One region of the Priestia sp. Y58 genome, then DNA from elsewhere that is predicted to be linked to it. Evidence: a T-box and tRNA genes for the amino acid it is inferred to sense, from the RefSeq annotation. Region 1 holds a T-box; the other holds one or more tRNA genes.
The links. The T-box of region 1 lies ahead of thrS (threonine--tRNA ligase). A T-box ahead of a tRNA ligase gene usually reads a tRNA of that ligase, here a tRNA-Thr.

Region 1 (4,086 bases):
TGCTTCTTCTTCTGTATAAACAAGTATTCAATTACTTAAGCTATTATAGTATCAACAAAGACAAAAGTCAATGATTTCGTTCTTTTTTCACAACAAAAATTATTGTATCAAAGGAAAACCATTTATGCAACAGTTTTTTATAAATGTTAGATAAAAAAGCAGAGAACTTCAATTCTCTGCTTTTTTCATTAACGAGATGCTTCTGCTTTTACATTTTGTAAAAAGGCTTGGAAATCCACTGTTTCTGAATTCTGCTCACCATATTTACGTACGTTTACTGCTTTATCCTCTACTTCTTTATCCCCTACAACAAGCATATAAGGAATTTTTTGCATTTGAGCCTCACGGATTTTATAGCCAATTTTCTCATCGCGAGAATCAAGTTCCACACGAATACCGGCAAGCTGAAGCTGTTCTTGCACTTCTTTTGCATACTCAAGGTGAACCGTAGGTGATACCGGAATCACTTGAACTTGTACAGGTGCTAACCACGTTGGGAAAGCTCCTTTGTATTCTTCGATTAAGAAAGCTACAAAACGTTCCATTGTTGACACCACGCCGCGGTGAATAACAACCGGTCGATGCTGTTTTCCGTCTTCCCCTACATACGTTAAATCAAAGCGTTCAGGAAGTAAGAAATCCAGTTGAACCGTAGATAGCGTCTCTTCTTTACCAAGAGCCGTTTTAACTTGAACATCTAGTTTTGGACCGTAGAATGCCGCTTCGCCTTCAGCTTCATAATAATCAAGGTCAAGCTCATCCATTGCGTCTTTTAACATGCTTTGTGCTTTTTCCCACATTGCATCATCATCAAAGTATTTTTCTGTATCTTCAGGGTCACGGTAAGATAGACGGAATGAATAATTTTCAAATCCAAAATCTTTATAAACCGCTTCAACTAAGCGAACCACACGAATAAATTCTTCTTTGATTTGATCCGGGCGTACAAAGATATGCGCATCATTCAGCGTCATGCCTCGAACACGCTGAAGTCCTGATAATGCTCCTGACATTTCGTAGCGGTGCATCGTTCCAAGCTCAGCAATACGGATTGGAAGCTCACGATAACTGTGAATACCTTGTTTGTAAACCATCATGTGATGAGGACAGTTCATCGGACGAAGCACCAGGTCTTCGTTATCCATTTCCATTGCAGGGAACATGTCATCTTGGTAGTGCTCCCAGTGACCAGACGTTTTGTAAAGTTCTACACTTCCAAGCACCGGAGTGTAAACGTGCTGATAACCAAGGCTTACTTCTTTATCTACGATATAACGCTCGATAATACGGCGGATCGTCGCACCTTTTGGAAGCCATAAAGGCAGACCTTGTCCTACTTTTTGAGAATTTGTAAATAAGTTTAGCTCTTTACCAAGTTTACGGTGATCACGTTCTTTTGCTTCTTCAAGAAGACGAAGATGCTCGTCTAAATCTGCTTTTGTAAAGAATGCTGTACCGTAAATACGCTGCAGCATTTGATTATCGCTGTCTCCGCGCCAATAAGCACCCGCCACGCTTAATAGTTTAAATTCTTTAATTTTGCCTGTTGACGGCACGTGTACGCCTCGACAAAGGTCAAAGAATTCGCCTTGTTGGTAAATCGTAACCTTTTCACCTGCTGGAATCGCATCGATCAATTCAAGCTTTAGTTCATCGCCAACTTCTTTAAAAAGTTGAATGGCTTCTTCACGAGAAACTTCTTTTCGTTCAATTTCAATATTTGAATTAACGATTTTTTTCATTTCTTTTTCAATTTTACCTAAATCTTCAGGAGTAATTGATTCTTCCATATCGATGTCATAGTAAAAACCGTTTTCAATGACCGGCCCTACACCTAACTGTACTTTTACATCTTTGTATAAACGTTTGATTGCTTGAGCCATTAAATGCGCTGTACTGTGACGCATAATTTCAAGCGCTTCAGGAGCATCTTGCGTAATGATTTCAAGACTGCCATCTTGTTCGATTGGCGTACGTAAATCCAGCAGCTCGCCGTTTACTTTGCCTGCTAATGCTTTCTTCTTTAATCCCGGGCTAATAGAAGCCGCAATATCTTCTGTTGATGATCCTTTTGGATACTCTTTAACAGCTCCATCAGGGAATGTCATTTTGATTACTTCTGACACAACTTTCCACTCCTTTAACATAACTGAATAAACTTTTTGTAAAAACAAAAAACTCGTCCCTTATCAAAAGGGACGAGTTGTGTATACACGCGGTACCACCCTTGTTTCCTCTTCGTATCTTGGATAACCCAAAAAACCCGAAGCGGCTCGAGGTTTTATAACGGAAATTCCGTCAGTAATTACTAGAGACTCTGCTCGTTTACTACTGAAGTTTAGAGGTGGTAAGAATATATTCCGTGTTAGGAGATTTTCAGCCTGGATCTCCCTCTCTACAAACCGTAAATATACACTCATGTCCTCATCATAACCTGTAACATATAGCTGTTTTTCAATATGCATTTATTATATTCATTTTCAAAATAGAAATCAACCTTTCACGTTATATTTTGCTTTTGATCAAACGGAAATTCATTTTTTTCGTATAACATAACTTTTTCTTGGAAGATATTTTGAATGGTATAAACAAAATCATGATCATGCTGGTCACTATACAGATGAATAGCAGCTGGAGATAAACTCAGCAAAGGCGCGATAATAGTCGAGTCTATGTATAATGATTCTTGTTCAGATAAAAAGGCCTCTGCTAGAGCTGCACATTCACGTTCAGGAATATATCTACTGTTGTGGTCGTACAATACAAACTTGTTTTTATTCAAGTGCATTACATACACGTTACCTGTAGATGATTGTCTTTCATTAGCTACTTGGCGCAGCTGATGAATAAGAATTTGATAGTCTTGTTCAAGCTTATATTCATCAATCGCCAGCTCGGCATAATAGCGCAGCCGCTCTTGATATTCTTTTAAACGGAATTGGAGAAAAGACTCAAAGGTGAATGTTACATTATGAATGAAGAAGTCTTGAAGAGCCTGGCGGATAAGTAATTCTCTTGGAAAAGAAAATGTTTTTTGCGGAATTTCGCCTCTCTCTCCTTCCATAATCCCCCCCATAATTTGAAGCAGCAAATCTTGCTCTTCCTCTTCTGAATAGAAAAATTGTTCTTTTAATATGTTTACCATCATCTTTTTTTCTTTCTTTTTTAAAATTACGTGTGTTAATACCGGTATCACCATGTCTTGTAAAATGGCCTCTCGATTGTATGTCTCATCAATAACTAAAAGCTGATTATTCACCAACTTCAAGCACTGTGAACCATATGATAAAGCGCTTCGCTTCGCGCATAAAGACTCATATACAACGACTGCGTCTTCTACATATTTAAAGAATATTTTCATTCCTCATAGCCCCCCTTTGGACACGCTTTATTAATGTATATGGGGCAACATGCAAAAAAATGAGCAAGTCGTTACAAGAAATGTAAAACGACCTGCTCATCTATTTCGTTTATTCTCTCCATTCATTTCAACAGGAATGGCTAGAGACTTAATTCGTTCCATGACACGAGCGGCTTTGAGCTCTTCCTGCTCGCCTCTTTGGGTATAAGTCAAATGATGTTGAAGCTCTTTAAAATTTAAATTCGAGCTAAAAAATGTCGGCAAATTTTCGAGCATGCGGAATTGTAAAATGGTTCCGAGCACATCGTCTCGCATCCAGCTCGTTACGGATTCTGCTCCGAGATCATCAAGCATAAGAACCGGTACTTTTTTGACATACTCTATTTTCTCATTGAAGCTTTGATCTTGAAACGAACCTTTTAACTCACGCAAAAACTCCGGAACATACAGAATGGTAGATTTCACTTTCTTTTCGGCTAACGCATTGGCAATTGCTCCAAGAAAATACGTTTTCCCCACACCAAACGAACCGTGTAAATATAAAGCTTTCATTTTCTTATTTGGCTCATATTCTCGCACAAAATCTCTTACTAGTTTAATGGCTTCAAATCTTCCCTGCTCAATTTCGATATCAGACATTGTTGCCTGTAAAATTTCTTTCGGCACGTACATACACTGAATAAAAGATTCTTGTTCTTTTCGCTCATCTTCTTGTACTTTTCTAG
Region 2 (4,086 bases), 810 kb from region 1:
TGTGCGAATCCCGGCCATAATGACAGGAAGCGCTAGAGGAAGTTCTACTTTAATTAATCGTCTCCACGAGTTCATCCCCATGGCTTTGGATGCTTCAATTAAAGATGGGTCCACTTCTTTAATTCCGGTATATGTATTTCGTACAATAGGAAGAAGCGAATATAAAAACAGTGCAATAACCGCGGGAAAGGTTCCAATTCCGACAAGAGGAATCAGTAATCCTAATAAAGCGAGTGAAGGAATGGTTTGCAGTACGGCTGTTACGCCAATGATCGGTTCAGCAATGCGGTCATGTCTCGTTAAGTACAGTCCGAGCGGCACTGAAATTAATACGGCGATAACAAGGGCCAGTACTGAAATTTGAATGTGTTCAAGAAGAGCTTGAAACAGTGCGTCTCCTCGTTGATCTAGTAATGTGCTTAGTGCATTCATTACAGCGTTCCTCCTTCTTTCGTCTTATCAGAAAGAAACGCTAATAGAGTTTTGCGCGTTACAACGCCAATGCGTTTGCTCCCTTTTTTCACGGCTATTGCTTCATGGTCGTAAAGGGCGTCCATTGCCTGCTGAACAGTAGCGGTTGAAGCTAGCTCTTCAGTAGGTTCTACGTCTGGCTGTTCACTTTCTTTGAGAAACATATCCAATGTCTCAAATAAAGCATTTCCTTGATTTCCAATAAACGTTTTTACAAATTCATTCTTAGGCTTTTGAATGAATTCCTCCGGGGTTCCAACTTGAACAATTTCCCCGTCTTTCATTAGGCAGATACGATCTCCAAGCGTCATCGCTTCGCTCATATCGTGCGTAACAAACACAAATGTTTTTTTGATTTTTTCTTTTAAGCTAATAACATCTTGCTGAAGCTGTTCGCGGCTTAACGGATCGAGGGCACTAAAGGGTTCGTCCATTAAAATAACGGGGGGATCAGCTGCGAGGGCACGTGCTACACCTACACGTTGCTGCTGGCCACCTGAGAGCTCAGACGGCTTTCGATTTCGATACTGCTTTGGGTCTAGTCCTACCAAGGTAAGCAGTTCATCAATGCGCGTTTTGATTTTGTTTTTCTTCCAATGCTTCATCTCGGGTACAATAGCTATATTTTCAGCGATGGTCATATGAGGAAAAAGAGCAATCTGCTGCAAGACATAACCAATGTTCCAGCGTAGCTCATGTATGTTGTGGTCCGATACGAGCTTATCTTTTATGTATAGTTCTCCTTCGGTAATATCATGAAGACGGTTAATCATTTTTAAGGTGGTTGTTTTCCCACACCCACTCGGACCAATTAAAACGAAAAACTCTCCTTCGTTAATTTCTAGATTAATATTTTTCACGGCGGTCGTACCGTCTGGATATTGCTTTGACACATTCTTAAACGTAATCAAATTACCGTTCACACTCCCTGTTGAAATTTAACCCCCCCAGTTTCGTGTACCCAATACTTAGAGGCAATAAACATTCTTTTAAGATTATTTCTGAATATGATTCATAAGACATAGTGAAAAAGATACACATGTTTTCTCACAGCGTCCTAATAAGGCTATCAAACTGTTAAAATTTTCACAAGGCGGGGAAGAATAATTCGGAGAAGAATTTTAAAGCCAACACAGATAAAAAAACCTTCTTTCAACAAGAAAGAAGGTTTTTTAGTATGCTAGCGACAGGGATCGAACCTGCGACCTCTTGCTTACCATGCAAGTGCTCTACCTACTGAGCTACACCAGCGTCTTGGAAAATTATATCACGTTTAAATTCATTTAGGAAGCGCTTTTTTAAATTTTTTTATTAGTATATTCTCTAATTTGCGTCTTCTGAAATTCGCACTTTCTACAAAGTTCCATATTTTATGTTAGAACTCCTTACATAAATTGTGTGAATTTTCTTTTTTTATATTACCCTTAGTAAAAGAGCTTACAAAAGAAGGGAAGAAAATAGATGGAACAACAACCAACCATGACCAAATCAAAAACGGCAACTCCCTACCCAAGAGACTGCACGTTCAGCCTGGAAGATTGGACGACGCTCGCTAAGTATTGGTACCCCGTCGCACGCTGCAGTGATGTAACAGAGAAACCAACGTCCGTAAAACTGCTAGATGTAAATCTAGTTCTATACCGTACCACACACAAAGTAGTAGCGGCTCGTGATTTATGCGTTCACCGAGGCACCCCCCTTAGCATGGGCTGGGTGGAAGATGATGAAATTGTCTGTCCTTACCACGGCTTCCGCTATGCAACGGACGGCGCATGCACATCGATTCCAGCTCACCCTGATGCCAACATTTCTCCCCGCCTGTGTATGGCCGTCTATCCAGTTATTGAACGATTTGGATTAGTGTGGACTTCCCTGACAGGAGAACAAGATAACCTGCCTTACTTCGATGCGTGGGAGGACCCTGATTTTCAGCAAATTGTTTGTCCGAGCTTTGATATCATGGGTTCGGCCGGTCGTCAAATGGAAGGCTTTTTAGACGTAGCTCATTTTGCTTGGGTTCACACGGACACATTTGGTGATCGAAACAACGCCTTTGTGCCTAAATATAAAGTAAGCGATACAGAGTATGGGCTTCATGTAGAATATACGAGCACCATGAGCAATTATTCCAAAGAACAGCAGCATTTAAATCCACCTGATTTTAAATGGCTTCGCGTCTTTGATGTTTATCCGCCGTTTGCAGCTACGCTAAAAGTATACTTCCCAGAAGGCGCAGAGCTGTGGATTATGAATGCAGTCTCTCCTATTTCAGCCCGCGAAACACGTTTATTCGCACCAATTGCTCGAAACTTTGACAAAGATTCTCCCGTTGAAGGTGTGTATGACTTTAACCTTCGCGTCTTTGACGAAGACCGTGAAATGGTTGAAAACCAAAAACCTGAAGACTTGCCTTTAGACCTGCAGATGGAAGCGCATATTATGGCTGATCAAACGTCCATCGGCTACCGGAAATTATTAAAGAAAATGGGCTTAAGCTTTAGATATACAAGCTAAAAAAATCCCCGCTGTCTCAGCGGGGATTTTTTTTCATTTAGCAAATTGCTCGCGTCCTGCTTTTTCCTTTATCACTTCATCTTCACTTGCCGGCGTTGCGCGTTTCATAAACAATGAAAGAATTAAGGCAACTACCACTAGTACTACTGAGACAGCAAACGCATCGTTAATCCCTTGTACCATTGCCTGCATCCCAATCTGTTCTTTCATTTGAGCTGCTCCGGCTGCGGTTGCATTCGCTGCTCCTGCTCCGCTCATTGCATCTTGAGCGAGCTCTTTTGCATGCGTAGCTGTACGGTTTGACATCACCGTTACTAATAGAGCCGAACCAATAGCTCCTGATACTTGTTGAAGCGTATTGTTCATGGCAGTACCATGCGGATTAAAGCGCTGCGGCAGCTGATTTAATCCGTTTGTCATAACCGGCATCATCACCATGGACATTCCGAACATGCGAAGCGTGTAAAGCGTAATGAGCGTTGTATACGTCGTATCAAGCTCTAAGTTACTGAAGAAATACGTCGTAACGGCTGTAATCGTCAGACCCGTTACAGCCAGTGCACGCGCTCCGAATTTATCAAATAATTTTCCGGTAATCGGTGACATCACACCCATTAATAGCGCACCTGGAAGCATTAGTAATCCTGAATGAAGCGGAGAAATGCCTCGTACCGTTTGAACATAAATTGGCATTAGCAGCATGGCTGAGAATAATGCCATTGTGATCACCATTGAAATCGTTGATGATAAAGCAAACATTGGATATTTAAAAATGCGAAATTCAAGCATAGGTGTTTTCAGCTTGAACTGACGCGTAATAAATAAAATCAGAGACACAGCTCCTACGATAATGGTGCCGTATACTTCCACAGAATCCCAGCCTTTATCCCCTGCTGAGCTAAATCCGTATAGAAGTCCTCCAAATCCAATTGTAGATAACACAAGTGATAGGAAATCCAAATTGATTTCCACTTTTTCTTTTTTGTCTTTTAATAGGAAGAAAGCGCCTATTAACACAATTGCTGCAATTGGCGTAACAAGGTGGAACAGCATTCTCCACTCATAGTGTTCAATTAGCCACCCTGATAAGGTAGGACCAAT

Region 2: it has a tRNA-Thr gene. The T-box ahead of thrS (threonine--tRNA ligase) is inferred to sense a tRNA for this amino acid. The anticodon was not compared.

What each region holds. Positions count from the first base shown of each region.
Region 1 is NZ_JAKWFL010000001.1:954,332-958,417, forward strand. Features, by position in the region: ribosomal protein L20 leader region at 1-17, opposite strand, end outside; gene thrS (threonine--tRNA ligase) at 189-2,147, opposite strand; T-box leader at 2,192-2,440, opposite strand; gene ytxC (sporulation protein YtxC) at 2,501-3,361, opposite strand; gene dnaI (primosomal protein DnaI) at 3,458-4,086, opposite strand, start outside.
Region 2 is NZ_JAKWFL010000001.1:140,099-144,184, forward strand. Features, by position in the region: gene MMB68_RS00840 (ABC transporter permease/substrate-binding protein) at 1-432, opposite strand, end outside; gene MMB68_RS00845 (ABC transporter ATP-binding protein) at 432-1,382, opposite strand; tRNA gene MMB68_RS00850 (tRNA-Thr) at 1,650-1,722, opposite strand; gene MMB68_RS00855 (aromatic ring-hydroxylating oxygenase subunit alpha) at 1,933-2,985, shown strand; gene MMB68_RS00860 (DHA2 family efflux MFS transporter permease subunit) at 3,019-4,086, opposite strand, start outside.